DNA from 4 places in the Plantactinospora sp. CNZ320 genome. Region 2 is predicted to be linked to each of the others. Evidence: riboswitches for the same ligand, from Rfam matches in the RefSeq annotation. Region 2 holds a riboswitch; each other region holds the start of a gene.
The links. Region 2 has a riboswitch for cyclic di-AMP ahead of CLT71_RS00305 (C39 family peptidase). Riboswitches for the same ligand answer to the same signal wherever they lie in the genome.

Region 1: another riboswitch for cyclic di-AMP. It lies ahead of CLT71_RS22900 (C40 family peptidase); the one in region 2 lies ahead of CLT71_RS00305 (C39 family peptidase).
Region 3: another riboswitch for cyclic di-AMP. It lies ahead of CLT71_RS13390 (coiled-coil domain-containing protein); the one in region 2 lies ahead of CLT71_RS00305 (C39 family peptidase).
Region 4: another riboswitch for cyclic di-AMP. It lies ahead of CLT71_RS19340 (VldE C-terminal domain-containing protein); the one in region 2 lies ahead of CLT71_RS00305 (C39 family peptidase).

Annotation. Positions count from the first base shown of each region.
Region 1 covers NZ_PJMP01000001.1:5,151,104-5,156,838, reverse strand. Annotated here, with positions in the region: gene CLT71_RS22915 (zinc metalloprotease) at 1-911, shown strand, start outside; gene CLT71_RS22910 (pyridoxamine 5'-phosphate oxidase family protein) at 913-1,497, opposite strand; gene dcd (dCTP deaminase) at 1,608-2,186, shown strand; gene CLT71_RS22900 (C40 family peptidase) at 2,307-3,347, opposite strand; cyclic di-AMP (ydaO/yuaA leader) riboswitch at 3,360-3,500, opposite strand; gene CLT71_RS22895 (peptidoglycan recognition protein family protein) at 3,787-5,735, shown strand, end outside.
Region 2 covers NZ_PJMP01000001.1:71,950-80,304, reverse strand. Annotated here, with positions in the region: gene CLT71_RS00330 (ABC transporter ATP-binding protein) at 1-563, shown strand, start outside; gene CLT71_RS00325 (bifunctional cytidylyltransferase/SDR family oxidoreductase) at 744-2,357, shown strand; gene CLT71_RS00320 (CDP-glycerol glycerophosphotransferase family protein) at 2,410-4,113, shown strand; gene CLT71_RS00315 (GNAT family N-acetyltransferase) at 4,161-4,949, shown strand; gene CLT71_RS00310 (hypothetical protein) at 5,074-5,631, shown strand; gene CLT71_RS00305 (C39 family peptidase) at 5,765-6,628, opposite strand; cyclic di-AMP (ydaO/yuaA leader) riboswitch at 6,995-7,139, opposite strand; gene mdlC (benzoylformate decarboxylase) at 7,396-8,355, shown strand, end outside.
Region 3 covers NZ_PJMP01000001.1:3,054,028-3,062,382, reverse strand. Annotated here, with positions in the region: gene CLT71_RS13395 (cellulose-binding domain-containing protein) at 1-1,138, shown strand, start outside; gene CLT71_RS13390 (coiled-coil domain-containing protein) at 1,211-2,314, opposite strand; cyclic di-AMP (ydaO/yuaA leader) riboswitch at 2,321-2,448, opposite strand; gene CLT71_RS13385 (cation diffusion facilitator family transporter) at 2,697-3,611, opposite strand; gene CLT71_RS13380 (ABC transporter permease) at 3,695-6,235, opposite strand; gene CLT71_RS13375 (NucA/NucB deoxyribonuclease domain-containing protein) at 6,450-7,904, opposite strand; gene CLT71_RS13370 (tetratricopeptide repeat protein) at 7,869-8,355, shown strand, end outside.
Region 4 covers NZ_PJMP01000001.1:4,355,257-4,363,611, reverse strand. Annotated here, with positions in the region: gene CLT71_RS19360 (glycoside hydrolase family 65 protein) at 1-617, shown strand, start outside; gene CLT71_RS19355 (serine hydrolase domain-containing protein) at 784-2,019, shown strand; gene CLT71_RS19350 (response regulator transcription factor) at 2,084-2,779, shown strand; gene CLT71_RS19345 (sensor histidine kinase) at 2,772-3,890, shown strand; gene CLT71_RS19340 (VldE C-terminal domain-containing protein) at 3,941-4,969, opposite strand; cyclic di-AMP (ydaO/yuaA leader) riboswitch at 4,973-5,103, opposite strand; gene CLT71_RS19335 (phospholipase D-like domain-containing protein) at 5,330-7,972, shown strand.

The DNA.
Region 1 (5,735 bases), 5.1 Mb from region 2:
CGGTGGCGGCACCTCCGGGCTCGGCCGGACAATCCGCCGAACCGGGCTGCGCCGAGACAACCAGAGGCCACCCCCACACCACAGCGCCGAACGCCAAGGCCAAGCCCGGTGTGCCGCACGCTGCCGAGCCCAACGAACTGACCCCGGGCGAGGCCGCCGAACTGGACCGGGCGCTCGACTCGGCGTACGCGCAACGGGTCGGGGTGGCGCCGCTCGGCGTACCGGGCAAGCTCAGGATCACCATCGACGTGGTGTTCCACGTCGTCAGCGAGAATCGGACCCGGGCGGACGGAAACATCCCACTGTCCCTGATCCACGCCCAGATGAAGGTGCTGAACGACGCCTTCGCCGGGCGTACCGGTGGAGCCTGGACGCCGTTCCAGTTCAGGTTGAAGAAGGTGAACCGGGTGGTCAACCCGGCCTGGTATCCGATCGTGGCGGAGAGCCCGGCGGAGACGCAGATGAAGCGTGCGCTGCGGGTCGGCGGCAAGCACACCCTGAACATCTACACCGGATTGCTTGACGACGAGTTGCTCGGCTGGGCCACCTTCCCGGAACGCGAACTCGACCCGTACGACGGGGTGGTGGTGCTCGCCGAGTCACTGCCGGGCGGCACGGCTGCGCCGTACAACGCGGGTGACACGGCGACTCACGAGGTCGGGCACTGGCTGAACCTCTACCACACCTTCCAGCAGGGCTGCTCGGGTCAGGGCGACCACGTCTACGACACGCCTGCCGAGGCGGAGCCGGCCTTCGGCTGCCCGGAGCGGCGGGACACCTGCACGACGAAACCGGGCCTCGACCCGATCCACAACTTCATGGACTACTCGGTCGACGCCTGCATGTACGAGTTCACGTACGGTCAGATGTTCCGGATGCTCAAGGCGTGGAAGGCGTTCCGGGAGCCGTAGGTCAGGGTGTCGGGACCGGCTCCGCCTCGGCGGCCCGACGCCGGCCGCGTCGCCTCGGCCCGGTGGCGGTGTCTCCGCCTGCGGTGCCCACGCCGACGTTGCCGGCGCCGGCCGGGTCGAGCCAGACCTGGACCGCCGGTCGCTCGGACCGGTCTCCGGCGGCGAGCGGGGTGGCGCCGTTGCTGCCGTGCCGGGCCACCATCGCCACGTCGACGGTGAACTCGAAGAGCCGCCAGTCGACCTGCGGCGCGGCCCGCAGGTTGCCGGCGAGCCGTTCCACCCGCGCCTGGTCGGTCACCGGGCGGGCCCGACCGGCGACGTAGGCCTCGTCGTCGCTGTCCTCGGGCGGGAAGGAGTGCAGCGCGTAGCGCCCGTCCCGTTCGAGGTCGCGCCGCTTCGGGGAGTCGACGACGAAACAGAAGAGTCCCTCGTCGGTGATGACCGGGGACACCGGGTGCACCCGCGGCCCACCGTCGGCGCGCACGGTCGCCAGGTAGCCGAGACCCGGACCGTACTGCTGGATGAGAACGCGGATCGCGTCGGCGAGTCGGGGCTCGTCAGAGGCGAATTCGGACCAGGATGCCATGGCCACATTCTATCGAACACATGTTCGATCACCTACCCCGATCCCACCCTCATCCCACCCATCGGCCAGGTCGTGGCCGGTCGGCTCCGCTCGACCGCTAAGGTGATCCGGTGCTGCTCTCCGACCACGACCTAGTGATCGAGATCAAGGCGGGCACGCTCGCGCTGGAGCCGTTCGAGCCCGCGCTGGTGCAGCCGTCGAGCATCGACGTACGCCTGGACCGGCTCTTCCGGGTCTTCAACAACCACCTCTACACGCACATCGACCCGGCGGTGCAGCAGGACGAGTTGACCTCGCTCGTCGACGTGCCGGACGGCGAACCGTTCGTGCTGCACCCGGGTGAGTTCGTGCTCGCCTCCACCCTTGAGGTGATCTCGCTCGGCGACCAGCTCGCGGGCCGGCTCGAAGGAAAATCCAGTTTGGGCCGGCTCGGCCTGCTCACCCACTCGACCGCCGGCTTCATCGACCCCGGGTTCTCCGGGCACGTCACGCTGGAGCTGTCGAACGTGGCCAACCTGCCGATCCGGCTCTGGCCCGGGATGAAGATCGGCCAGCTCTGCATCTTCCGGCTCTCGTCGCCGTCCGCCCACCCGTACGGGTCGGCCGTCTACGGCTCGCGTTACCAGGGGCAGCGCGGCCCCACCCCGAGCCGATCATGGCAGAACTGGCGCACCTGGCCCACCCGCTGAAAGCGGCAACCGGAACCCCGACGCCTGCCGGCCACGGACCCCAACGGACCCCAACGGAGGAACCCCCGCCGCAGTTTGCGCGACGGGGGTTCTTCCGTTGACACGGTCGGCTGGGCGACGTCAGCCGGGTCTGCCGAAGCTGTGGATCTCGCCGTCGTCCATCCGCTTCATCTTCACCGGCTCACCGGCCCGGGAGGCGTGCACGATCCATCCGCCGCCGACGTACATGCCGACGTGGCTGAGGTCGGCGTAGTAGAAGACGAGGTCGCCGGGGCGTAGCTCGGAGCGGCTGACCGACTTCACCTGGCCACGCTGTGCCCGGGCGTTGTGCGGCAGCGACACGCCGCCCTTCGCCCAAGCGGCCAGGGTCAGGCCGGAGCAGTCGTACGAGCTGGGGCCTTCCGCACCCCACTTGTACGGCTTGCCGATCTGGGCGCAGGCGAACTTGACCGCCTGGCCGGCCGGGCCGCCGGGGTACGTCGCCGGGCAGGGCGCGGGCCGCAGCGGGCCGGCGGAGCCGTTCCCGTACGCCTGGATCCGCAGCTTCTGTAGCCGGTCGACCTCGGCGTCGATCTCCTTCTTCTTCGCGGCCAGCTCCGCCTCGGTCTTGGTCAACTGGGTGACCAACCGGTCCAGCGGGGCCTTCTGGGCGGCGTACTTGTTCTTGAGGTCAACGACCGTCTGCACCTCGCGCGCCTGCTGCCGCGCGAACTGGTCGAGCACCGAGAGTTGACCGACCAGCGCGGTCGGCGACTTCGTGGTGAGCAGGGCGTTGACGGCCGAGGCCTTGTCGCCCTTGTACGCCTCGACTGCGAAGTCGCTCACCCGGTTCATCGCGGCGTCGATCTGCGCCTGGAGCGGGGCGATCTTCTTTTGCAGTGCGGCGGCCTGCTTCTTCTTGGCGGTCAGGTCCTGCCGGGTGGCGTTGTGCTTTTCGACGACCGGTTCCAGTTTCCGCCAGGCGGTGTCGATCTGCTGTTCGATCTCGGCCACCGACGGTTCGGCGAGTGCCGGCGTCGTGCCGGTGAACAGCACGGCGGCACTGGCCAGGGCCGTCAGCGCGATGGCGAGAATGGACCTTCGAGGGCGCGGCTTCACTTTCCCGGCGTCGGTGGAGACCGACCGGAGGGATTGCGACCGCAGCGGGGCAGGGGGAGCCACCGGGGTCCGTACTCCTTCTTCCGTAGCCCGCCTACCGGGTTAGCTGACGGGTTCGGGCGGGAAGATTGTCGCCCTACCGCGTGAGACGCGGATTCACCCCATGAAGCTCGGGTCCCCGGTTCGCTGAGTGTGACGATTCGGCGGTGTCGAGACGTCGCCACCCGGTCAGGCGGCCTGCCGTCGGCTCGACGGTCCCCAACACTAGAGAAGGGTGTTATCCAAACGCAACCCCGTGATCTGAGTCGATTCGTTAGGTATTTGATCGGTCGCTGACGGTGGGAGCCTTCGATTCATCGAGGCGACGCCGCGAACTCGCTGATCACGCTCGGTATACGTGAAAGATTTCTACATTGTGCGGAGCTTGGCCGGAAGGTATTGACCGACAACGGTCCCGGGTGGAGGGTGATCACCAGGCCCACCCCCGGCTAATGGAGGTTCGATGCTTCCCACAAAACAGCCGCTGACCAGGAGAATCGCGCTCGGCGTCGCAGTCGTCGGCACCGCCGCGCTGCTGCCGGCCGGCCCCACGCCGGCCGCCGCCTCCGCCTCCGCCGACATCCGGCAACAGGAGTACGCCGCGGCAGCGGCCGAGTTCGGCGTACCCGAGAGTGTGTTGCTCGGCGTCTCCTATCTGGAATCCCGCTGGGACACCAACGCCGGCACCCCGAGCACCAGCGGCGGGTACGGCCCGATGCACCTCACCGACGTCGCCGGGCTGGCCGACACGCCGACGGAGCACCCGGAGCACGGCGAGGACCGGCGCGGTGACCCGGCCAGACCCGCCCGGCCGGCGACCGGACCCGCCGGTCCACACGTCGACCGAAGCACCGACGCGCCGCCCGGCGGACAGACCCAGGACACCGCCGACGCGCCGCCCGGCGGGCAGACCCTGGACGCTGCCGTCGCGCTCACCGGAGCCGACGAGCAGGCGCTCCGCACCGAACCGGCGGCGAACATCCGGGGCGGGGCGGCGCTGCTGGCGTCGTACCAGCAGGAGCTGGCCGCGCCGACGGGCCGGACCAGCGACCCGGCGGCCTGGTACGGCGCGGTGGCCCGGTACGCCGGCAGCGACCGCGCCGACGCCGCGGCCGCCTTCGCCGACGAGGTGTACCGGACCATCGCCGAGGGTGCCAGCCGGACCACCGACGACGGCCACCGGATCACCCTGCCCGGCCACCCCGACCTCGCCCCGCAGCGCTCCTGGCTGGACCGGCTCGGCCTGCCCGGCAGGCCCCGCCCGGACGGGCTGGAGTGCCCGCGCGACATCTCCTGCGAGTGGATCCCCGCCCCCTACCAGGAGTTCGGGGACGGCGACTACGGCAACCACGACCTCTCCGACCGGCCCGCCCGGCAGAAGATCGAATACATCGTCATCCACGACACCGAGGGCAGCTACGACACCACGCTGCGGCTGGTGCAGGACCCGACCTACGTGAGCTGGCAGTACACGCTCCGCTCGGCGGACGGGCACATCGCGCAGCACATCAAGGGCAAGGACGTGGCCTGGCACGCCGGCAACTGGTACGTCAACGCCAAGGCGATCGGTCTCGAACACGAGGGGTACGCCGCCCAGGGCACCTGGTACACCGAGGCGATGTACCGGACCTCGGCCAAGCTGGTCCGCTACCTCGCCGCCCGGTACGACGTCCCGCTGGACCGCAACCACATCATCGGGCACGACAACGTACCCGGCATCCTGCCGGCGAACGTGCGCGGCATGCACTGGGACCCCGGCCCGTACTGGGACTGGTCGCACTACTTCGACCTGCTCAGGGCGCCGTTCCGGGGCGTCGGCACCCCGGTCGCCGGACTGGTCACCATCGACCCGGACTTCGCCACCAACCGGCCGGCCTTCACCGGCTGCCAGAGCGCCGGTGTGCCCTGCCCGTCCCGTGGATCGTCGTCGGTGATCCTGCGCAGCGCGCCGGCCGCCGACGCGCCGCTGGTGAACGACATCGCACTGCGCCCGGACGGCACCCCGAACACCATGCACATCTCCGACCACGGCGCGCGGGCCTCGGCCGGGCAGACCTACGCGCTCGCCGGCCGGCAGGGCGACTGGACCGCGATCTGGTATCTCGGGCAGAAGGCGTGGTTCCACAACCCGAGGAGCAACCCCACCGCCAAGTGGACGGTCGGGCTGGTCGCGACGCCGAAGCCGGGCCGGGCCAGCATTCCGGTGTACGGCAGGGCGTACCCGGAGGCCGACGCCTACCCGGCCGGCGTACCGGTGCAGGCGGTCACGCCGTTGCAGTACACCCTCGCCGCCGGGCAGCGGTACGCCGTCGGCAACCTCCTGCCCAGCGAGTACTACCGGGCCACCACCTTCGACGGCTCGTCACCCGGTGACTGGACGGTGATCCGGGGCGACCTGCGGTACGTCCAGAT
Region 2 (8,355 bases):
GCAACGGCTCCGGCAAGTCGACCCTGCTGCGGGCGATCGCCGGACTGCTGCCGGCGAGCCGGGGCGCCGTCTACACCCAGGGGCAGCCCTCGCTGCTCGGGGTCAACGCGGCACTGCTCAACGACCTCTCCGGCGAGCGCAACGTGGCGCTCGGCTGCCTGGCGATGGGGATGACCCCGGCCCAGGTGAAGCAGGTCACGCCGGAGATCGTCAAGTTCTCCGGGATCAACGACCGGGGCGACTTCAGCTCGCTGCCGATGCGGACGTACTCCTCCGGCATGGCGGCCCGGCTGCGGTTCTCGATCGCGGCGGCGAAGAAGCACGACGTACTCCTGATCGACGAGGCGCTGGCCACCGGTGACGCCCGGTTCCGGCGCCGCAGCGAGCAGCGGGTCCGCGAGCTGCGCGCCGAGGCCGGCACGGTCTTCCTGGTCAGCCACAGCATCGACACGATCCGGACCACCTGCGAGCGGTCGATCTGGCTGGAGTCCGGGGTGATCCGGGCGGACGGCCCCACCGACGAGGTGGTACCGGAGTACGAGAAGTACATGAACCGGACGTAGTCCGGACAAGGCGGACCAGCGGGCGGCGGCAGCGTCAGGGCGACCTGCCCCGCCCCCGCCGCGCTAGGGTCCTAGGGTCGCCCGCGACCCGCTCCGGACCCGTGCGACACCTCGCCCGCCGGTGGCGACGGGGCGACGACGCAGGGCCCACCCATCGACCACAGTCAGTGAGGATCGGCAATGGTGCAGAACCCGGCGACGCGGCCGGCCGGCCAGCCGGAGACCGCCGCATGGCGGCCCACCCGGACCGTCGCCGTGATCCTGGCCGGCGGCACCGGGACCCGGGTCGGGCTCGGCATCCCCAAGCAGCTCCTCAAGATCGCCGGCAAGCCGATCCTCGAACACACAGTCGCGGTCTTCGAGAACGCGCCCGAGATCGACGACATCATCGTGCTGATGGCGCCCGGCTTCCTGGCCGAGGCGCGGCAGATCGTCGACCGGGCCGGCTTCCGCAAGGTCAGCCAGGTGATCGAGGGCGGTGACACCCGCAACGCCACCACCCGGCTGGCGCTGGCGGCGATCGGGCCGGACGACTGCAACGTGCTCTTCCACGACGCCGTCCGGCCACTGCTGAGCCCCCGGATCGTCCGGGAGTGCGTCAACGCGCTCTGGACGCACTCCGCCGTCGACGTGGCGATCCCGTCCGCCGACACGATCATCCAGGTGGACGACGACGACTGCATCACCGACATCCCGGTCCGGTCCCGGCTGCGCCGGGGGCAGACCCCGCAGGCGTTCCGGTCCCGCACCATCCGGGCCGCCTACGCACTGGCCGGGCAGGATCCGGAGTTCAGCGCCACCGACGACTGCGGAGTGGTGCTGCGGTACCTGCCCGAGGTGCCGATCAAGGTCATCGAGGGGTCGGACGAGAACATCAAGGTCACCCACCCGGTCGACGTACACCTGGCGGACAAGCTGTTCCAGCTCGCCGCCGCCCAGGCGCCCCGGCTGGTCGACGAGCGGGCGTACGTCGAGGAGCTGAGCGGCCGGACGGTGGTGGTCTTCGGCGGCAGCGAGGGCATCGGCCAGCGGCTGGCCGAGGTCGCCCGGGGCTACGGGGCGGACGTCTTCCCGGTCAGCAGGTCGAGCACCGGCACCCACGTGGAGCGGGGCGAGGACGTCGCCGCCGCACTGCGCGCCGCGTTCGAGGCGACCGGCCGGATCGACCACGTGGTGGTGACCGCCGGGCTGCTCCGGATGGGCGCGCTCGCCGAGATGGACGAGGCGACAATCGCGCACATGCTCCAGGTCAACCTGGTCGCCCCGGTGGACATCGCCCGGCAGGCACTGCCCTACCTGCGGCAGACCAGGGGTCAACTGCTGCTCTACACCTCCAGCTCCTACACCCGGGGCCGGGCCCGGTACGCCCTCTACTCCGCCACCAAGGCCGCCGTGGTCAACCTCACCCAGGCGCTCGCCGACGAGTGGTCGGAATTCGGCGTACGGGTGAACTGCGTCAACCCCGAGCGGACCGCGACCCCGATGCGGACCCGGGCGTTCGGGGAGGAGCCGGAGCACACCCTGCTGGCGGCCGACACGGTGGCCCGGGTCTCCCTCGACGTACTGCTCTCCGGGCTGACCGGCCAGGTGGTCGACGTACGCCGCTCCCCCGGTGATCCGGTTGCCGAGCCGGCCGCCCAGCCCGGAGCGGTCGACGCCGCCGAGCCGACCGTCGCCGAGCCGAACGGCCGGTCCGCCGAACAGGGCGGCTCCGAGCCGGAGGCCGGGCTCGGCCGGATCGGCCGGCAACGCTCCAACCACCTGGTGCCGCCGCCCCGGGTCGGCACCCCCTAGCCAGGTCCCGCACCGTCGGGGCCGCCGTCGCACGATCCGAGGAAGGAAGCGCATGCGTGGCGATCTGGTCAGGAAACTGACCATCCGGTGTCTGAGTGCCGGCCTGGCCGTGTTGTCCTTCCTGGTCCTCGCCCTCACCTCGGCCGAACTGCTCGGCCTCGCCCTGGCGGCGGCCGGTGCGCTCTCGGTCTGGCTGGAGCGTCGGGTCAACCCCCGCGCCGACCTGGTCGCCGAACCGGTGCTGCTGACCGCCGGAATCCTGGTCGGCTACGCACACCGGGTGCCCGGATCCGGGTGGCACCAGGTGGCGCTGGCGCTCACCGGGGCGGCCCTGCTCGGGCTGACCCTGGCCGAGCGGCCGCTGCGCGACGCCGCCGAGTTGGAGGTGCGCTCGGCCAACCTCGGCGTACGGTCGTCGCCGCTGCTCGTCGTCGACCGGCTCGGACCGGCGGTGCTGGTCCTGCTGGTGCTGCTCGCCGGCAGCGCCGCGTTCACCCTGCCGGTCTGGCCCGCCCTGGTGCTCACCGTGCTGGTCGGCGCGGGCGCCGCGGTCGGCGCGGTCGGGCCGATCGCGCTGCGCCGGCTGCGACCCTCCGGCGGGCAGAGCGCGGTCACCCAGGCACTGCGCCGGCACCAGCCGGAGTTCCTGCTCTACTTCTCCGCGCCGCCCGGCTCGGAATACCAGGTCATGATGTGGCTGCCGTACCTGGAGCGGATCGGCCGCCCGTTCCTGGTGCTGCTGCGGGAGCCGAACTTCCTGCCGGCGATCTCGGCCGCCACCAGCGCACCGGTGGTGGTCTGCCCGACGCCGCGCTCGATCGACGAGGCGATCGTGCCGAGCCTGCGGGTGGCGTTCTATGTCAACCACGGCGCGAAGAACAGCCACTGCATCCGGTTCGCGCATCTGACGCACATCCAGTTGCACCACGGCGACAGCGACAAGGCACCGAGCGCCAACCCGGTCTCCGCGATCTTCGACCGGATCTTCGTGGCCGGGCAGGCGGCGATCGACAGGTACGCCCGCAACGGCGTGACGATCCCCCGGGAGAAGTTCGCCATCGTCGGCCGCCCGCAGGTGGAGTCGATCGAGGTACGCCGGGAGCCGATCCGGAACCGGGCCGACAAGGTGGTGCTCTACACGCCGACCTGGACCGGGCACAACGCCGACGTCGACCACTGCTCGCTGCCGGTGGGCGAGACCCTGGTCCGCCGGCTGCTGGACCGGGGCGTGACGGTGATCCTCCGGGCCCACCCCTACACCTCGCAGAACCCGGCCTCGGCCCGGCAACTGGCCCGGATCGAGCAGCTTCTCGCCGAGCATCGGGCGAGCACGGGACGGCGGCACGTCTTCGGTGCCGACGCGGCGAAGAAGATGAGCCTGGTCGACTGCGTCAACGCCTCCGACGCGCTGGTCTCGGACGTCTCGGCGGTGATCTCCGACTACCTCTACTCGGGCAAGCCGTACGCGGTCACGGACCGGGTCGGCGAGGGCGAGCGGTTCGTCGAGGGCTTCCCGCTGGCCGGTTCGGGCTACGTACTGGACTCGCAGATGTCCAATCTGGACGACGTACTCGACCGGTTGCTGGAGAGCGATCCGTTGGCCGAGGTGCGGTGGCGGACCCGTACCCGCTATCTCGGTGACTTCCCGGAGCAGCAGTACGCCGACGGCTTCCTCGACGAGGCCCGGCGGCAGTTGGACGGCACCGGGAGCGCAGCGCAGTCCGTACCGTCGCCCCGCCCCGCGCCGGTGCCCTGATCGGCCGCTGCCGATCGCGGGTGCTGTGCCATGATGCGTCGGTGACGATGATCAGGACCAGCCACGACCGGAACGAACTGGCCGGCCTGCTGCGCCGCGACCCGCACCTGCACGCGTACGAACTCGGCGACCTCGACGACTTCTACTGGCCGTACACCACCTGGTATCGGCGCGACGACGCGGTGGCCCTGCTATATCACGGTCTGTCCACTCCGGTGCTGCTGGCGCTGCACCGCTCACCGGCGGTGCTGACCGGACTGCTCACCGATCTGCTCCCGCTGCTGCCCCGGCACTTCGAGGCGCACCTCTGCGCCGGCGGCGAGGCGGTGCTGGCCCGGGAGTACCCGCTGCGGTCACGCGGTGCGCACCTGAAGATGGCGCTCACCGACCCGGACCGGCTGGCCCGGGTGGCGCCCGGTGGCGAGGTGCTCACCGAGGCCGACGTACCGGAACTGATCGCCTTCTACCGTGCCGCCTATCCGGGCAACTGGTTCGATCCCCGGCTGGTCGAGACCGGACACTACCTCGGGCTGCGCCGGGACGGGGAACTGGCCGCCGTCGCCGGGGTGCACGTCTGGTCGCCGCGATACCGGGTGGCCGCGCTGGGCAACGTGACGACGGCTCCGGCGTACCGGGGGCAGGGGCTGGCCAGCACCGTGGTGGCGACGCTCTGCCGACGGCTGCTGGAGACCGTCGACGCGGTGGCGCTCAACGTCGAGGCGGAGAACACGGCAGCCTACAAGCTCTACGACCGGCTCGGCTTCACCCCGGTCGCCGAGTACACCGAGTACGTCGTCGGCGAGCCAGCGCCCGCCCCGGACGTCAGTCCTCTTTGAACCGCGACCGAGCCGGGGCCGGTACGACCGGTGCCGGCGAGGGCCTTGTCATCGGTGCCCGCCCCGGGCACCATGTCAACGTTCTGGAAAGCCCACCCACCGATCTGTCGCCGAGGAGGCGCCGGTGCTCGAGGAGTTCATGGGCATTCCCGCCCACCCGTTCCTGGTCCATGCGGCGGTGGTCTTCGTGCCACTGCTCGCGCTGAGCGCGGTCGGGTACGCCTTCCTTCCGTTCGTCCGCCCGCACCTGCGCTGGGTGCTGGGACTGCTCGCGGTCGCCACCCCGCTCGCCGCGCTGATGGCGAAGCTCTCCGGCGACCGTTTCCTGGCCCGGCTGGAGTCCCGCAACCGGGTCAGCCCGGAGTACGTGCCGAGGCTGGCGGAGCACCAGGGTCTCGGCACCAACACCCTGTACGCGACGATCGCGCTCGGGGTGCTCGCCCTGGCGCTTGTCCTCCTGGTCAAGCCCCGGGGCACCGCCGCGCCGGCGACGGGTGGCGTCGAGGGTGGCCAGGGAAGTGGCGAGGACGGTGCGGACCGTGCCCCCGCCGCGACCGGCAAGGGATCGCCGGTGCTGACCCTGGTGCTCGGGATCCTCTCCCTGGCTGCGGCCGGGATCAGCCTGTACTACGTCTTCCGCACCGGTGACACGGGCGCGCAGGCGGTCTGGCAGGGCCAGTGACCCGTACCTGACCGAGGCCGGGCGCCCAACCGTTGGTGACGACGACGCCGGCCCGCCCCACATCCCCGTCGGCAAGGACGGGTGGGTGGGTCGGGCCGGCGTCGTCGGTGTTGCTACCGGCGGAGAGGGCGGATCAGGACGAGTAGCCCCGGGTCGCCGTCCAGTGCGCCAGGTCGATGGTGGTCATCCAGTAGTTGCTGTCCGCGCCCGGGATGGCCGGGTCGGCGATCTTCACCGTACGGCCGTCGTCGCGGTAGCCGACAACCGTCACGTAGTGGCCGCCGGGGTAGCTGTGCCAGCCACCGGCGAGGTCGGTGGCCGAGCCGGCGATGTTGACGACCACTGCGTACCCGCTGGTGACGGCGTGCACGACGTCGGCCTGGAGCTGGTCCATCTGGGCCGGGGTGGCCGAGCCGCCGGGGATGGCGGTGGTGCGGTAGAAGTCGGTACCGATGATCTTGTTCAGTACCCGGGTGGTGTCCTGGGCCGAGTTCGTGCCGCTCATCGTGGTGCCGAGGTCGGCGGCGACGGCGTCCTGGCTGGGCTGCTTGTCCCGGACGGTAAGGGCGATCCGGGTGGCGGCCGGGCCGCAGTACCAGCCGTTGATCTGGGCCTGGAACTGGTAGTCCAGCAGCTTCGACTCCGGGGGCGCCGGGGGCTTGCTCGGGGTCGCGGCCGGGGTCGTCTTAGCCGCCTTGCTGGCCGCCGCCGTGGCCGGCGCGGTGCTGGCCGGCTGGGTCGGGGTCGCCGGTGCGATCGTACCCGGTGCGGTCGTCTGCGGTGCGGTGGTGACAGCCGCTCCGGCCTGACCCGCCGCCGGTGCGCCGACTTCGGCGACGGCGACGGTCGAGGTGTCCGGTGCCTCCGCCGAGTCGGTCGAGGCCAGTACGACCCCGCTGGACGCGGCGGCGGCGAGCACCGCCGCGGAGGCGAGCGCGAGCCGGTTACGCCGGCCCGAAATGACGGTCCTGAACCGCCGGTTGATTGCGTGCTTCAACGTTGTCCTCCAGAGGAAATGCGCGTCATCGCCACCGGGGGGGCAGGGAGTGACGCGACCTTTCTTTCGCTGCGGGGAATGCGACGCGTTATCGCACGCAATCGCACGAGACCGATCCGCCGACTGGCATTCGCCGGGACGGATCCAGGGTGCACCGAGCGGTCTCACCGAAAAGTGCCGGCCAGTGCGACCGCGGGGTGCTCGCGCGTCGACGACTTCCGCGTCAGAGACCGCTATCGGGCCAGGTTGGGGCGGCGGCCGGGGACGGGGTGGTCCGGGACGGTCGCGACGGCCGGAAGCGGCGGCGCGATGCAGCGAGTGAACTGGGGGGATGGGCGGAGGCCCGGGTGGTGCCGCACGAACAGCTACTCCTTCCGACACCGCCTACCGGGTTAGCTGACGGATTCGGGCGGGAAGGGCCGCCCTACCACGGGCCGATGTGGCTCGCGGATTCACCCCAGATAACTGTGGGTCCCCGGCTCGTTACGTAACGACTCGGCGGGTCCGCTCCGGTGTCACCCGTACGGCGACCAAGGGGCCGGACCAGACGCGCCGACATTACTGGCCGACTTCTGCCGTTGCCAACCCCACTGAACAGCGAAAACAGTGACTCACAGCGCGATCGGGACAGCGCCGGCCGAGTCTCCGGGCCGGCAGCCGACCGGTGGATAAACCAGCATGATCATGTACGCGTACGGTATGACGGAAATGACCGGCTTACCCCGGTGGCTCGAACGTGGGACAAGGACTCCAGGAGGCTCCTTCCGATGACAACGGTGCACGAAGCTACCTACCACCTGCTCCGTTCCCTCGGCCTGACCACCCTGTTCGGCAACCCCGGCTCCACCGAGGAGCCATTCCTGAAGAACTTTCCGGCCGACTTCACCTACGTCCTGGCCCTCCAGGAGGCCTCCGCGGTCGCGATGGCGGACGGCTACGCACAGGCCAGCGGCCGGCCGGTGCACGTCAACCTGCACACCGCCCCCGGCACCGGAAACGGGATGGGCAGCCTCGTCACCGCCTGGCACAACAAGACGCCAATGATCGTGACCGCCGGCCAGCAGACCCGGACGATGAACCTGTCCGAGCCGATGCTGACAAATGTGCGCCCCACCCAACTCCCCGAGCCGTACGTCAAATGGAGTCACGAGCCGCTGCGCGCGCAGGACATTCCCGAGGCGTTCATGCGGGCGCTCGCCACCGCCGTACAGCCGCCGGCCGGGCCGGTCTACCTCTCCCTGCCGCTCGACGACTGGGACGAACCCGCCAACGGCACCGCGCCGATCCGCCGGGTCAGCACCCGGGTCGCTCCCGACCCGGTGGAACTGGACCGGTTCGCCGAGATCCTGGCGGCCAGCCAGCAACCCATGCTGGTGATCGGCTCGGGCGTCGACCGCAGTGGCGGCTGGGCCGAGGCGATCGCCCTCGCCGAGCGGAGCCGGGCACCCGTCTGGCAGCCGCCGTTCGCGGACCGGGTCGGCTTCCCGCAGGACCACCCGCAGTTCCAGGGCCTGCTGCCACCGGCGATCGGACCGCTGGCCGAGAAACTGGTCGGCCACGACACCGTCCTGGTAATCGGTGCCCCGGTGTTCCGTTACTACCCGTACGTCCCGGGACGGCGAGGTTACCTGCCGGAGGGCACCCGGCTGCTGCACGTCACCGACGATCCGGCCGAGGCGGCCCGGGCACCTGTCGGCGACAGCCTCGTCGGTGACATGACGCTGGCC
Region 3 (8,355 bases), 3.0 Mb from region 2:
CGCACAGGCCGCCGCCGGCTGCCTGGTCAACTACACGGCCAACCAGTGGACCGGAGGCTTCACCGCCGCCGTCCGGGTCACCGCCGGAGACACCCCGGTCAACGGCTGGACCGTGACCTGGACCTACGGTGGCGACCAGCGCATCACCAACAGTTGGAACGCCCAGGTCACCCAGTCCGGCGCGACGGTCACCGCCCGGAACGTGGCCTGGAACGGTTCGCTGCCGGCCGGCGGCTCCACCGAGTTCGGCGTCCAGGGCAGCTATGCCGCCAGTTCGGCGGCACCGAGCGGGTTCACCCTGAACGGTGAACCGTGCAACGGTGCCGAACCGACCACCCCGCCGAGCACGGCGCCGCCGACCACCAGGCCGCCGACTACTCCGCCGACCAGCGTGCCGCCGACGCTGACACCACCACCGACCGTACCGCCGACCACTCCGCCGCCGAGCGGCTGCGGCGGCGCGGTGCTCTGCGACGGCTTCGAGAACCAGACCGGTACGGCGCCGTCGGGCGACTGGACCGTCAGCTACCCGGACTGCTCGGGCAGCGGCACCGCCAGCATCGACACCTCGGTCGCGCACCAGGGCACCCGCTCGGTACGCATCAACGGTGCCGTCGGCTACTGCAACCACGTCTTCGTCGGCTCGACCCGCGATCTGGGCAGCGTCGGGGCGGTGCGGTACGCCAGGCTCTGGGTCCGGCACACCACGGCACTGCCGACCTCGCACGTGACCTTCCTGGCCATGCGGGACGCGGCCGACGGCAACCGTGACCTGCGGATGGGCGGGCAGAACCGCGCCCTGCAATGGAACCGCGCGTCCGACGACGCCACCCTGCCGGAGCAGAGCCCGAACGGTGTCGCACTCAGCGCGCCGCTGCCGGTCAACGAGTGGACCTGCCTGGAGTTCATGGTGGACGGCGCGCAGGGCCGGCTCTCCACCTGGGTCAACGGGACCGCGGTGACCGGGCTGACCGCCGACGGTACGCCGACGCACGATGTCGATGGGCAGTGGTACAACCGGGCCAACTGGCGGCCCAACCTGACCGACCTGCGGCTGGGCTGGGAGAGCTACGGCGAGGGCGCGAACACGCTCTGGTTCGACGACGTGGCGCTCGGCTCGACCCGGATCGGCTGCTGATAGCGGGAACCGCCGGCACTGCCCAGGGGTGGCGGGCGGTGCCGGCGGTTCGCGATGGTGCGGTGCGGTCGATCAGTGCATCGACAGGTGTACGTGGTTGGTGTGATCGCTGGACGGGTCACCGTTGCCCCCGTTGTACGTCTTCCAACCACTGCTCGGCAGCCAGATCTGCTTGAACCAGATCACGTACAGCACACCCAGTCGATCGGCGTTGCGCACGTAGTACGCCGCCAGGTTGTTGCCGTACGTCCGGTCGCCGCCGGTCGCCACTCCGCCGAACCCGTTCTTCTGGGCGGCGAAGTCACACGCCTGACCCTTCGGGTGCTCGCCGCTGCCTCCGCTGCGGAAGCAGGAGACGAACCGGGTGAAGCCGGCCGCCTGGGCCTGCTTCAACGCGTGCAGGGTGCGCGCGGTGATGCAGCCACTTGTGGTCGGGTCGTTGAGACTGCACGACTCGTCCGGCCAGGAGCCGTCGGCGTTACGGGGTGCCGGTCGCGCCGACCCGCCCCCGCTGCCGCTGATCCCGGCGGCGGCGCCGCCGCTGTTGTTCGCCGCCGCAAGCGCCCGTTCGGCCTGCTTCTTGCGGGTCTCCATCACCTCGACCTGCTTGCGCTGCTCGCCGATTTCCTTGTCGAGCGCGGCCTTGGCCTGGGTCTCCTTGTCCAGGCTCTCCCGCAGCCCGCGCAGTTCCCGGCTCTCGTTCGCCGAGATCGTGTCGAGTGCGGCGGCCCGGTCCACCAGGCTGGTCGGAGATCCACTGTTCAGCAGTGCGGAGACCTGGCCGAGCCGACCGGTCCGGTACGCCATGTTGCCCATCTCGGCGACCCGTTCGCTCCGGGTCGCCACCTCGGTACGCAGCTCGGCGAGCTGCTGGTTCAGTTCCTTCTGCCGCTTGACGGAGTTGTCCAACTTGTTCTTGGCGGTCAGATAGCCCTTGCTGGCGGTCTGGAGTTGCTCGCGCAGGCTGTCCGTGCCTCCGTCGATGTCGTCGCCGCCGGGTGCCGCGGCCAGCGCCCCGGGGGTCGCGTACTCCGGTGCCGCCTGCGCGGGTGCGCCGCCGAGCGCCGCGAGGACCATGCCGAGGGCGACGACCGCTGTGGTCGCGACCTTCCGGTGCGGTCTCGTGGCGCTCCGCGCGGACGCCGGAGCCTGTCGGGTGGGTGCCAGGAACGGCATATGACAATGTCCTTCCGTCAGCCGCCGACCGGGTTAGCTGACGGGTTCGGGACGGAAGATCCCTACCGCTGGCGCGGATACACCCCTGGTACGTGGTTCCCCGGCTCGCGCGTGCGATTAGGCGACGGTCCCCGCAGGCGCCGGAGGGCGCCGCCCGGCGGAGACCGGAGCCGAGCTTACCGGCAGTCGTTCGCCGGGGACACGTGGCGTTGTCGGAGCCGGATTCGCGATTTTCCGAGTTGGGCGGATGTATCCGGACAAAGCTGGCCGACGCAGCCTCAAAACTTAAGATGCCGCTAACTATCGGTGAGTCTCGACGGCTGGCGGGGCAGGTGTGCGAGGGTCGCCGGCCGACCGCGATGTCACGCGGCGTGCTCGGTGGTCACCAGTCGGTGGGGCCGCAGCCCCCGGGCGCGGTGTTCGGCTCGACCTGGAGCGTGGCGTGCGAGATGTGGAAGTCCTCGCGCAGCGCCGACCGGGCCGCGGCGAGTACGGTACCCACCTCCGCGTCGCGGTCCAGCCTCAGGTGCGCCGAGGCCACCTCCATCCCGGAGGTGAGGGTCCAGACGTGCAGGTCGTGTACGTCGCAGACGCCGGGTACCCCGGCCAGCCGGGTGCGTACGGCGGCCACGTCGAGGTGCTCGGGCGCGGCCTGCACCAGGATCCGTACGGCGCTGCGGCCGAGTCGCCAGGTGCGGGGCAGGATGAACAGCCCGACCGCCAGGGCCACGATCGGATCCGCCCAGCGCCAGCCGGTCAGGATGATCACCACGGCGGCGACGATCACTCCCACCGAGTTGAGCAGGTCCCCGAGTACCTCCAGATATGCGCCGCGCAGGTTGATGCTCTCCCGCGCACCGGCCCGGAGCAGGCCGAAGGCGGCGGCGTTGGCCAGCAGGCCGAGCGTGGCGACCACGAGCATCGGACCGGCCGCGACCCGGGGCGGGTCGTCGAACCGGCGTACCGCCTCGACCAGCACGTAGAGCGCCACCCCGAACAGCAGTACCGCGTTGGCCAGCGCCGCCAGCACCTCCAGGCGGTAGAGGCCGAAGGTCCGCTGCGGGTCGCCGACCGCCCGCCGGGCCGCCGTGATCGCGGCCAGTGCCATCCCGATCCCGAGCACGTCGGTGAACATGTGCCCGGCGTCGGAGAGCAGCGCCAGCGAGCCGGTGGCCAGCGCGGCGACCGTCTCGACCACCATCAGGACGGCGAGCAGCCCGAAGGCCGCCCAGAGCCGCCCCCGGTGCTGCTCTGCCGCCCAGGTCAACCGCCCCCCGTGGTCGTGCCCGGCCCCCAACGCCGCTCCCTCCGTCCCGGTCACCCCCGCTGTCGATACTGCCGGGCCGTGGGGTCGTCCCAGCCGGAAAACGGCGGGACCGGCTATCCCTCGTCGGCCAGGGTGGCCGCGATCGGCGCCCGGGCGGCCCGCCGGGCCGGCGGCAGGCTGGCCAGCACCCCCGCCGAGGCGGCCAGCGCGGCGCAGAGGGCGAGCTGACCGACGGGTACGGCCGGCAATCCGTGCCCGTACCCGCGGATCAGCCCCAGTGCCGCCGTCCAGCCGAGGCCGACGCCGAGGGCGATCCCGGCCAGTGCACCTACCGCGCCGGCCAGCGCCGCCTCGGTCAGCAGCATGGCGGCCAGCTGCCGGCGGGACAGGCCCAGCGCCCGGACCGTCGCCGACTCGCGGCGGCGTTCGACCACCGAGAGCGCGAGCGTGTTGCCGATGCCCAGCACGGCGATCAGCACCGACATGCCGAGCAGGGCGGCGAAGATCCCCAACAGCTCGTCGAGGGTACGGGCGAGCGCGTCGGCCTGGTCGGCGAGGCCGCGTACCCGGACCGCCGGCTGGTCGGCCAGGGCCGCGTCCAGCGCCTGCCGGCCCGCCGCCGTCGACACCCCCGGGGCGAGGTCGACCAGCAGCCGGTCCGGCTCCCCGGGGCCGTACGCGGCGGTGAACGACGTCCAGGAGACCAGGGCGGCACCGTCGACCGGGGAGTCGTCGTAGACCGCCACCACTGTCAACGGGGCCGGTGGGCCGAGCCCGAGGGCGATCCGGTCACCGACCCCGACGCCCCGGTCGGCGGCGAACTGCCGGCTCACCGCCACCGTCCCCGGCACCAGCCCGGCCAGGCTGCCGGCGGTCACCTCGGGACGTACCGGCCCGTGCAGCCGCTCCGGCGGCACCGCCCAGATCCGGATCCGTGCGTTCAGCGGCGAGTTGGCCAGGCGTACCTCGGCGACGGTGCCGAACGCCGGATCGGGGCGCAGCCGCTGGGCCAGCCCGGGTGGCAGCGGGCCGCGTACCGCCGTCGGCGAGCCGTCGGTGCGGACCCGGTCCAGCACGAAGTCGACCGGGAAGTTCTCGGACAGCTCCCGTCCGGCCTGCTCCCGGGCGGTCGCCAGCAGCACGCTGAACATCGCCATCAGGGCCACCCCGATGGTCAGGGCGGTGCTGGTCGCCGCCGCCCGCCGGGGATCGCGTCGGGCGTTGACCACGGCCAGCCGTACCACCGGACCGAAGAGCCGGGCCGGCAGCCAGCCGACCAGCCGGACCGCCCGGGGGACCAGCAGCGGGGCCGCGACCACCGCGCCGAGGAAGGCGACCATGCCGCCGCCGAGCACCAGCGGCAACCCGGGAAAGGCCAACGGCAACCCGACGAGTACGGCCAGCCCGCCGACCCCGGCCAGGCCGAGCGCGACAGCGATCCGGGTACGGCCGCGCCGGCCCCCGCCCACCGCCACGGCGCTGCGGGAGTGCAGTGCGGCCAGCGGCGGTACCCGACTCGCCTGCACCGCCGGCACCAGCGCGGCCAGCACTGTCACCAGGGTGCCGAAGCCGAGCGCCACCAGCACGGTCGGCCAGCGCACCACCGGGGCGTGCAGTGGGATGTCCGAGGCGACCAGTTCCCGTCCCCGGATCAGCCCGTAGCCGACGAGCAGGCTGGCCAGCAGCCCGCCGACCGAGGCGAGCAGGCCGAGGACGCCCGCCTCCAGGAGTACGACGCCGCGCACCTGCGCCCGGGACGCGCCGGCACAGCGGAGCAGGCTCACCTCCCGGACCCGCTGCGTGCCGAGCATCGCGAAGGTGTTGTAGATGACGAACGCCGAGACGGTCAGCGAGACCAGCCCGAAGCCGAGCAGTACGGCGAGGAAGCCGTCGACGTACTTCGCCGCCTGCCGGGCGAGCCGGTCCCGCAGTTCGGCCCCGGTCAGCGGCTGCGCGCCGGGGCCGACCGCCTCGGCGATCCGGTCCCGCAGCCGGGCCGGGTCGGTGCCCTCGGTGGCCCGGACCACCACCTGGGCGTAGTCGACGGTACCGGTGAGCGTGCCGAGGTCGGCCGAGGTCAGCGCGGCGACGGCCGAGCCGCCGTAGAGCCGGTTCACCCCGAGGTCGAGCGTGCCGACCAGGCGCAGTTGGTGTGCCGTGCCGGCCCGGTCCAGCACCGTCACCGGCCCGCCGAGGGTGAAGCCGGAGCCGGCCACGGTCGCCCGGTCCAGGGCGATCTCCCCGGCAACGGTGGGCAGCCGGCCGGCGGCCACGTCGTACGGGGCCAGTGCGGCGTCACCCGGCACCGAGAGGGCGTACCCGATGTGGTCCTGGCTGGTGATCAGTTTCCCGTTCCGGTCGAGTACGCCCAGCCAGGCCACCACCCGCCCGTCCGCCGCCGCCACCCCGTCGACGGCCCGGATCCGCCGCACCGTCGCCGGGGTGAGCAGCCCGTGCTCCGGCTCGACCACCACGTCCACGTTCCGGGCCGAGCGGGCCAGGTCGGTGTAGAAGGCGGCTCGGGCGGTGTCCCCGTAGACCAGGGTGCCGGCGAGGAAGCCGACCGCCACCACCACGGCGAACCCGGTCAGCACCACCCGTACGGCGTGCGCGCGCAGCCCGGCCAGGGCGAGCCGGAGCAGCGGGCGGCTCATCCGCCGGGGCGGGTGCCGGGGTGCACCGGCTCGACGGGGCGCATCCGGCCAGTGTCGCCGGAGGCGGGGCGCGGCGGCGCCGGGCTGTCGAGATACGGACAGGCCGGTGTCGGCTCCTTGCGGGGCACACCGTCTCCGACAGCGTGATGTCGGATCAACAGAGTCATGGCGGTTGATGTCCGCCTGGACACCAACCGCCATGACGATCGGCCGACTAGGCGCGCACGTTGAAGTTGTCCCGGTCGATGACCCGGTTGTCGAGGAAGAACGCCTGTAGGTCAGAGCCGCCAAGGCTGTTCTGTGCCGTGGGGATCATGCACACGCTGTAGCCACGGTTGGTGGTGCTGCGGTGTTCGGTCAGCCAGGGCACCTGGCAGACGAGCCTTCCCAACCGTTTGGTGTCGAAGTTGAAGGTGAACCCGGCGGGATTGGATGCGGCGCCCTGGAGGGTGGAGGCGAAGGGGTACTCGTCGCAGGTGTGGGTGCCGCCGGGCGGACGCGGGTAGTTCGCACCTGTCGGGCAGGAGATGTTCCGGTTGGCGGTGATCTCGGTTTCTCTGGTCGTCCGGGTCAGCCGCGACGGCAGGTTGGTGGTGTTGATGGCATTCCTGATGTGGAAGGCGTACATCGGATAGCGGCTTTCGGGGACCTCGAGGGTCGGGACGAAGTCCTGATTGACGCAGCCCGCGGTGCCACCCGGAAGCACGTCGTCACAGCGGTGACCCGGGTAGTTGGTCCACAACGTGAGGGTCACCCCGTTGACGGCCGCCGGGTTGACGAACCAGAATCCCCAGTCCGACCTCGAACCCCAGTACTGGCCGGGTAAGCGCGGCGAGGTGAAGGTCACCGAACCGGAAAGGTCGCTGAGCGCGCCGCCGACCGGCGGGTTGCCACCCACGATGTTGCAGTAGAAGAAGCAATCGGGTGCCGACCAGAGCGTCGGGGTGCCGAGCGTACCCCAGGCGCGGACCGGGTTGTATTCGAAGGAGTGCGTCCACCGCAGGTCTCTGGCCTGCAGCGTTACTATGCTGGCGTAGTTGAAGTAGATCTCGCCCACGACGCTGCCGCTCTGCGCCACCATCACCTGGTATATGCCACCGGCCGACTTGCACATCACGAAGCGCGACATGTTGACCCAATTGCCATTGCCGCATCCCGCCGGAATCGCCGCGGCCGCGGCGGTCTTACGGGCGGAGGCATGCGTGCTCACCCCGAGCCGGACGCAGCCCACCAACCCGTCCGGCACGCCCGACGTGGTGCAACCAGACGCCGGCGCCACGTCTGCGGGCGCCACGTCCACGGGCGCCGCCGCCGCGGTCATCGGGCCCAGCGCGAAGACCGTGCCCGCAACCACCAACAGCCCGACGGCCGCACGCGCGAGCGACTTCACCGGCAAGAGAGCCATAGATACCTCCAACTGAGTCGATCCCCTGCGGGCATGGTGGCCGGATGACCATCCGAACGTGCGGTATTCCGCCGATCGGCGAACATCGGCGAACACTGGCGAACGGCTTCCGCCGCCGGCCGTCCGGGTACGCTGCCGGCACCGGCGTGCGTGGCGAGAGCGGTGATGGCACAGGGCCTCGGTGAGCAGCTTCTGGACGGGGCGGCGGTCGCCGTCACGACCAGCCAGATGGCAGCGCTTCTGCGCGCTCTGCGCCGCCGGCACGCCCGGCACCTCCGGGATCGCGAGCTGACCTACCGGGAGATCGCCTCACGTACCGGCTGGTCCACCACCGCCGTCGCCGAATACTTCACCGGGCACACACTCGCCCCCACCGACCGCCTCGACGCGCTGGTACGCCTGCTCGGCGCGAGCTCGGCGGAGCAGGGCGCGTTGGCCACCGCCCGGGATCGGATCGACGAGCACCGGCGCAGCGGCAACCCGGCAGCTCCCGTTGCCGCCCGGCTGGTGCTTCGCCAACTCCCGCCCCCGCCCCGGCACTTCAGCGGCCGTGACGAGGAACTGGCCCGCCTTGACGGGCTGGTCGACGGCACCAGGGCGGCGGGCGTCGTGGCCATCGCCACGATCGACGGTGCCGCAGGCGTCGGCAAGACCACCCTGGCGGCGCACTGGGCGCACCGGACCGCTGACCTGTACCCGGACGGGCAGCTCTATG
Region 4 (8,355 bases), 4.3 Mb from region 2:
GCAAACAGGTGATCAAGCAGGCGGACCTGGTGCTGGCGATGCACTGGCGCGGCGACGCCTTCACCGAGGAGGAGAAGGCGGCGAACTTCGCCTACTACGAGCGGCGTACCGTCCGCGACTCGTCGTTGTCGGCCTGTACCCAGGCGGTGCTGGCCGCCGAGACCGGGCACCTCGAACTCGCGCACGACTATCTGGGCGAGGCGGCCCTGATGGACCTGCACGACCTGAACCAGAACACCAGGGACGGCGTGCACGTCGCCTCGCTGGCCGGGGCCTGGATCGCCCTGGTGGCCGGGTTCGGCGGGATGCGCGACCACACCGCGACACTCTCCTTCGCACCCCGGCTGCCGAGCCGGATCGACCGGCTGGAGTTCTCGCTGCGCTACCGGGGCGTGCACCTGCGGGTCGACGTCCGGCCGCACGAGGCGACCTACGAGCTGCGCGACGGCGAGCCGGACGACGCCCTGGAGCTGCTGCACCACGGGGAGAAGGTCCGGATCACCTGTCTGGAGTCGGTGACCCGGCCGATCCCGCCGGCCCGGCCGACCGGTCCGCAGCCCGCCCAGCCGGCCGGCCGCGCCCCGGTCCGGCGCAACCCGGAGGGCGAACCGACCTGACCGCCACCGCTGGTGCCCGTTCGTGTCGTCGAAGTGATCTTCCCGGACGGGTATCGCGAACCTATTGAAAAACGCATACGCCGTCGCAACGGTCCTCCGGCTTCAGTGGAGGCACGACCCAGAGCGCGTCAGCGCCAGGTCTGTCGACTGGAGAGGGACCGTGATCATGGAATCGGATCCGACGCGTGGTATCGGCCGACGGCGGCTGTTCAAATGGGGCGGGCTGGCCACCGCCGGCGTGGTGGCGGCCGGCACGCCGCTGGTGACCGCCGGCATCGGCAACGCCGGCTCGGGCAGACCCGCCCGGACCCTGCCGGACACCCAGCCCGGCGGAGCCTACGACCGGTACGTGGCACAGCTCGCCGCCGAGGGCAGATTCTCCGGCGTGGTGCTGCTGTCGCACCGCGGCCGGACGGTGCTGTCCCGCAGCTACGGCATGGCCGACCGGGAGAGGGGGATCAGCAACCACGAGGGCACCGCGTTCACCCTCAGCTCGGCGGGCAAGCCGTTCAACGCGATCGCCATCCTTCAGCTGGCGCAGCAGGGCCGGCTGCGCCTGTCGGACCCGGTGGGCAGACACCTGACGGGCTTCCCCCAGGACATCGCCGAAAAGGTGACGATCCACCACATGCTCTCCGGCACCTCCGGGATGAACACCCCCGCGGAGGACATCCAACGGGTCTTCCAGAGCCGGGAGGAGGTCCACGAGTACCGGGAGCGGTGGGCCCACCAGTCGAAACTGGTGGGCGTGCCCGGCACCCCGAACGCGTTCCACGCCGGTGCCGAGACCGTCATCCCCGCGTTGATCGTGGAGGCGGTGAGCGGGAAGACGTACTGGGACTACGTCGAGGAGAACATCTTCCGGCGCTGCGGCATGACCCGCTCGGCGTTCTACACCAGGCCGCAGTGGCTCACCGAACGACACATCGCGCACCCGTACATGACACTTGCCGACGGAAGCCAGGTCGACGCCGTCCGCAACCTCGACCAGGGCAGCCCGTACGAGCACATCCTCGGGAGAAACCCCGGGCGCGCCTTCATCGACGCCATCGGGGACGGCGGCTTCGCCACCGCACCGGATCTGGTCCGCTTCGCGACCGCGTTGCGCGACGGCACGCTGCTGGACCGGCCCTGGGCCGACGTACTCACCGCAGCCAAGATTCCGCACGGCCCGGCCTCGTTCGGCACCTACGGGCCGTCGGCCGAGATCGCCGGCGGTCAGTGGGTGATCCAGCGCGCCGGTGCCAACCCCGGCGTCTGCGCCAACTGGACCATCTACCCGGACACCGGCTGGGTCGGCGTCATCCTCGCCAACCGCGACGACGTGCCGTTGGTGGAGATGATCGGACGGGAGACCCAGGCCATCACCGGAGCCGCGCCCGGCGACGGGGGCGGTGGCTGAGCCGGCCCGGCGACCGACGCGAAGGATGGATGACCGTATCTTCCGCTGATCGTAGGGTCCAGGGATGCGCGTACTGATCGTGGAGGACGAGCCCCACCTGGCCGAAGCCGTCCAGGACGGCCTGCGGCTGGAGGCGATCTCCGCCGACATCGCCAGCGACGGTGTGGCCGCCCTGGAACGGCTGAGCGTCAACTCCTACGACATCGCGATCCTCGACCGCGACATCCCCGGACCCTCCGGTGACGAGATCGCCCGACGCATCGTCGCCTCCGGCAGCGGCATCCCGATCCTGATGCTCACCGCCGCCGACCGGATCGACGACAAGACCTCGGGATTCGAACTCGGCGCCGACGACTATCTGACCAAGCCCTTCGAGTTTCAGGAACTCGTACTCCGGATCAGGGCGCTCGACCGTAGGCGCGCCCACCGCCGGCCTCCCGTGCGGGAGATCGCGGGTCTGCGTCTGGATCCGTTCCGCCGCGAGGTCTACCGCGACGGCCGCTACGTCGCGCTCACCCGGAAGCAGTTCGCCGTGCTCGAGGTGCTCGTCGCGGCCGAGGGAGGTGTGGTCAGCGCGGAGGAACTCCTGGAGCGGGCCTGGGACGAGAACGCCGACCCGTTCACCAACGCCGTACGCATCACCGTCTCGGCACTGCGCAAACGGCTCGGCGTACCCGGGATCATCGCCACGGTGCCCGGGGTCGGCTACCGCATCGACACAGCACGCGGCGCGGTGCCCGAGAGGGAAGACCGTGGATAGGGCAGCCGGCCTGAGTGTCCGGCTCAAACTCACCCTCAGCTACGCCGGATTCCTCATCGTCGCGGGTGTCCTGCTGCTCGGCACCGTGTGGGTCTTCCTCCTGCGTTACGTACCCGACCCACCACACAGGGATTTCGACCGCGACCCATCCGGCTTCCGCGCACCGGTCCTGCAAAGTCCCACCCGCGACGACCTCCTGCAGGCCTTCGCTCCACGGGCGGCCCAGGTGCTGGTGTTCCTGCTGGTGTTCGGACTCGTGGGAGGGTGGATCGCCGCCGGCCGGATGCTCACCCCGCTCACCCGCATCACCGAGGCCGCCCGCCTGGTCAGCAACGGATCGCTCGCACACCGGATTCGGTTACCGGGCCGCAGGGACGAGTTCCGGGAACTCGCCGACACCTTCGACATCATGCTCGCGCGGCTCCAAGCACACGTCGTCGCGCAGGAGAGATTCGCCGCCAACGCGTCCCACGAACTGCGCACCCCGCTCGCCATCTCGCAAACGCTGCTCGACGTCGCCCGTAACGACCCCGGGCGGGACCGGGACGAACTCATCCAACGGCTGCACGCCGCCAACACGCGGGCGATCAACCTCACCGAGGCACTCCTGCTGCTCAGCCGGGGCGACCGCGGAAACCTCCCCCGGGAGAGCGTCGACCTCTCCCTCGTCGCCGAGGAGGCCGTCGAAACGCTGCTTCCCTTCGCCGAACAGCGCCGGACCACTGTGGACGTCACCGGCGGGGTCGCCTGGACCAGCGGTTCCGCCGAACTCCTGCTGCGAATGGCGACGAACCTCGTGCAGAACGCCATCGTGCACAACCTGCCCGTGGACGGCACCGTGACTGTGCACACCGGGGCGTACGGCGACACCAGCGTGCTGCGGGTCGAGAACACCGGCCACCGGCTCCCACCCGAACTGCTGCCGACCCTCACCGAGCCCTTCCAGCGCGGCACGGAACGGGTACGCATCGACGGGCACCCCGGCGTCGGCCTCGGCCTGGCCATCGTGCACAGCATCGTCCGTGCCCACCACGGAACCCTCGACCTGGCCCCCGGCCCCGCCGGTGGGCTCCTCGTCACGGTCCGGCTGCCCGGGAGGCCGCGACCCTGACGCGGGTCCCTCGACCGAGCACCCACCGCCCTGACCGAGCGGCACTGCGGCTAGATCAGGGACAGGTGCACGTGGTTGGTGTGGTCGCTTGACGGGTCTCCGTGTGCGCCGCCGTACGACTTCCAGCCGGTCGTCGGCAACCAGATCTGCCGGTACCAGATCACGTACAGCACCCCGAGCCGGTCGGCGTTGCGGACGAAGAACGCGGCCAGGTTGTTGCCGTACGTCCGGTCGGCGCCGGTGGCGGCACCCCGGAAGCCGCCCGCCTCGGCGGAGAAGTCGCAGGCCCGCCCCTTCGGGTGCTCGTACGGCCCCCCGGGGCGGTAGCAGCCGGTGAACCGGGCGAAGCCGGCCCGACGCGCCTCGGTGTAGGCGTGCAGGGTGCGTGCCGTGACGCAGCCCGTGGTGGTCGGGTCGGGCTGGTCACACGCCTGCGGTGGCCAGGAGCCGTCGGTGGCGCGTGGCGCGGGCCGGGCCACCGGTGAACTGGCGCTGACGAACCCTCCGGTGGAGGCGCCGCCGACCTGGGCCAGCGCCCGCTCGGCGGCCTGCTTCTGGCGCAGCATGATGGCGAGTTGACGGCGCTCCTCGATCACCTCGGCGTCGAGCGCCCGCTTGGCTCGGGCGGCCCGCTCCCGGGCCTGGCCGAGCGCACGCAGTGCGTCGTTGTCCCGCAGGGCCACCGCCTCCAGGCCACGGGCCCGCTCCAGGAGTTCGTCGGCGGAGCCGCTGTGCAGCAGTACCAGCACCGGGCCGATCCGGCCGGTCTGGTACGCCGTCCGGGCCACCTGCTCGACCCGGGGCCGCAACTGCGCGATCCGTTCCTCGACCCGGCGTAGCTCGGCGGCGATCCTCGCCTGCCGGGCTTTCGCGTTGGCCAGGGCGTTCCTGGCCTGTAGGTAACCCCGGCCGGTCGATTCGAGCACGTCCCGCAGGAGCGGGGTGTCGCCTTCGTCGCCGAGGACGGCGGGGCTGTTCGCCTCCGCCACGCCGGGCCGGAAGGCCGCCCCGGCGAGCGCGCCGAACGTGGCGAGCAGGGCCAGGGCCAGCGGAAACCGCCGACGTGTGGATCCCGTCATGCATGTCCCTCCGTCGCCCGCCTACCGAGTTAGCTGACGGGTTCGGGACGGAACAAGTCCCTACCGCGGTTGCGGACTCACCCCACCTACCTGGGTCCCCGGCTCACCCGAAAGTGATTCGGCGGCGGTCACGCCGGCGCGGAGGGGTGCGCCACCGGGCGAAACCGGGGTCAGCCTACCTGATCAACTGGGTCGAACAGGTGGATTTCGCCGCGATCGGGCGTGGAAATTGCTTCAAGACCTGCCGGGCGCGGTCGGTGGCGGGCCGAACCGGCGGGGCGGAAATCGAGGGTGATCTTGGATACCCTGATCGGCCGCCGAGCTCTCGGTGGCTCTCTCGCCCTACAAGGGAGTACCCACATGCCTCGACGTCTCCGAGTGCTCCTGCTCGGCGTCATCGTCGCGGTCGGCTCGGTCACTCTGCCAGCCGCCCACGCCAACGCCGCTGTTGTGCCCGTCACCAGCGGGAACAGCACCGTGCTCTTCCTGCGGCCGAATCTCGACCCGGTGCCCGATGCCGTCTACGCGACCCCCGACCCCGGCCGGAACGGCGCGCACTTCCTGCCGTACCAGACCCCCGGGCTCCGGGACCAGATCGCCGACCTGATCGCGCTGGCCACACCCGGCTCCACCGTGTACGGCTCGCTCTACACCTTCTCCGACCAGGGGATCACCGACAACCTGCTGGCGGCGCACGCCCGCGGCGTCAGGGTCCGGCTCATCATCGAGGCGTGCACCAGCGGCACCACCGCGTCCTGCGGGGCACAGTCCAACCAGGTGGGCCAGCTCGTCACCGGGTTGGGCGGCTACCGCGCCGGTGCCACCGGATCGTGGACCTGGCAGTGCCGCATCTCCTGCTCGTCCGGCGGGACGGGCATCAACCACAACAAGTTCTGGGTGTTCAGCGGGCTGTCGGACGGGCGTACCGACGTCACGGTGGTCAGCTCGGCCAACCCGACCAAGCCGCAGCAGCAGATGTGGCAGAACCAGGTGCGGGTGGACAACGACCCCGCGCTGGCCGACGCGTTCCGCAACTATGTCGGGCGCAAGCTCCTGGTCACCGGCACCGCGAAGTCGTACGAGCGCGGGCACGTCGACGCGGGCAGTACCCGGATCTGGTTCTCGCCCCGCGAGTCGCCGAGCGCCAGCGAGAGCACGACGATCGCGGCATCGTTCAACCCGCAGAGCAGCCGCTCCGACATCGTCGCCGCCGCCATCGACGACGTGCAGTGCTCGACCAGCAGCTCCGACGACATCATCCGGGTGGCGATGTGGGGTTTCCGGGCCGCCCGGCCCGAGGTGATCGACGCGCTGGGTGACAAGCAGGCCGCCGGATGCACCGTCGAGGTGGCCACCGGCGAGCACCAGGACGCGATGGCCGGCCTGACCGCACGCGGCATCGGCGTCTACGCGATGGACCCCGGCGGATGCCGGCAGTCGTTCTTCACGGTCGAGCCCGGCGTCAACGGCGAATGCTCCGACGGCAGCATCCACTCCAAGTACCTGCTGGTGCAGGGCGTGTCCCGCAAGGACAACCAGATGCACCGGTACGTCTACACCGGCACGCAGAACCTCACCAACGGTGCGTTGAGGAAGAACGACGAGACCTTCATGCGCCTCGACGACCCGTCCCTCTACAACGGATACGTCGCGGACTTCAACGCCATCAAGAACGCCGTGGTGACCATTTCGCCGAACCGGTACCCGGGGGCCAGATTCGCCACCGCGAACCTGCTGGCGACCGGTGACCAGTTCACCCCCGCGGTCGCCTCGACCCGGGACTCCGCAGGCCGGAACGTCACCGTGTCCGCGTTCGCCTCCGGCCGGGAGAGCGGGCTGAACAACGAAATCCGGTTGGGCCGGTTCGTCGACGGGGTCCTGCAGTCCGAAGTGGCCGTCCGGACCGGAGGCGGTACCAACTGGAACTACCGCACCCCGGACGTGGGCATCGCCGGCAACGGCGACGCGGTGGTGACCTGGGCCGACGACAGCAACGGCAACGGCGGGTACGAGATCCGGGCCCGCCGGGTCCGCCCGGACGGCACCATGGGCCCGGTGGTCAACGTGAACTCCATCGCCGACGGCGACCAGAGCGAGCCGTCGATCGCGGTGCTGCCCGACGGGCGGTACGCGGTGACCTGGCAGGACACCTCGACGGCCGGGGCCAGCTCCATCCGGTACGCCTCGTTCTCGGCGTCCGACGCCCGGCTCTCGCCGCTCACGGGCGGCTACGACGCCCCGGTCCAGGCCGTGGCCGGTGGCACCTACCGCAAGCCGGACGTGGCCGCCACCTCGACCGGCACGGTGGCCGTCGCCTGGGAGGACGACGAGGACGGCAACGGCGGGTACAGCATCCGGGCCAAGACCGGCACCCTGGCGGGTGCCTTCGGCGGCACCGTGGCGGTGCACACCGGCTCGCTCTCCGACGGCCAGCAGCGCGACCCGGCAGTGGCCATCGCCGACTCGGGTACCTGGTACGTCGCCTGGTACGACGGGCACACCGCCCGGACCGGTCAGGACGGCAACCCGCAGTCGCAGATCTACGTACGGGGATTCACCGGCTCCACGGCCACCTTCGCGGCCCGTACCGTCAGCGGCCCGATCTACAGGTGGAGCACCGGTGCCAACGGCGCCTACCAGGTCAGCGCGCAGACCCCGTACCAGTCGGACCGGGTGGGACGGCAGGCGCGCCCGGACATCGCGGTGGACGGCTCGGGCAACGCCGTGGTCACCTGGCAGGAGAGTGGCCAGGCGACCGGACTGACCAGTGCCAGCAGCGGCACCGAGGTCTGGGCCCGGGGGATCGGTCCGGACGGGACGAGCGGCAACAGGTTCCCGGAGAGCCGGCTGAGCGTCATCACCGCGAACCGTCAGGACCAGCCGGCGATCGGTTTGGACCCGACCGGGGTCTTCACGGTGGTCTACGCCGATGACTGGGACGGCAATGGCGGTACCCAGTTGAAGATCCGGTACGGGCTGCGCAACTGCGCCCAGACCTGCTGACCGCACCCGCCCGGACCGATCCCCGCGCCGCGCGGGGAGCACGGCCCGGGCGGGTGCCACCTGCCCGACCGCAGGCGTACCGACACCGCATGCCGGTGACGGACGGTGATCCAGTCGTCGCAGACCCAGCTCGATCGGGTCAGCTCTGATATTCGCCTCCGCTGCGGACCGCCGGCTGTCCCGGATCGGGCTCGGGGCCTCCCTCGCAGGTGAGCGGGGGTGGCGATGGCGCCAAATCGTGATTCGTCGGCGGGATCAAACCGTTGACGTGCCCTCGATCACGTCTCTATGGTGAACCACCAGTTCACTCAGTGATCCGATGCGGCAGGGTCAGCCGCCGGATCTCACGCCAGACGACGCTTCCGAGAGATTCGGAGAGTGCC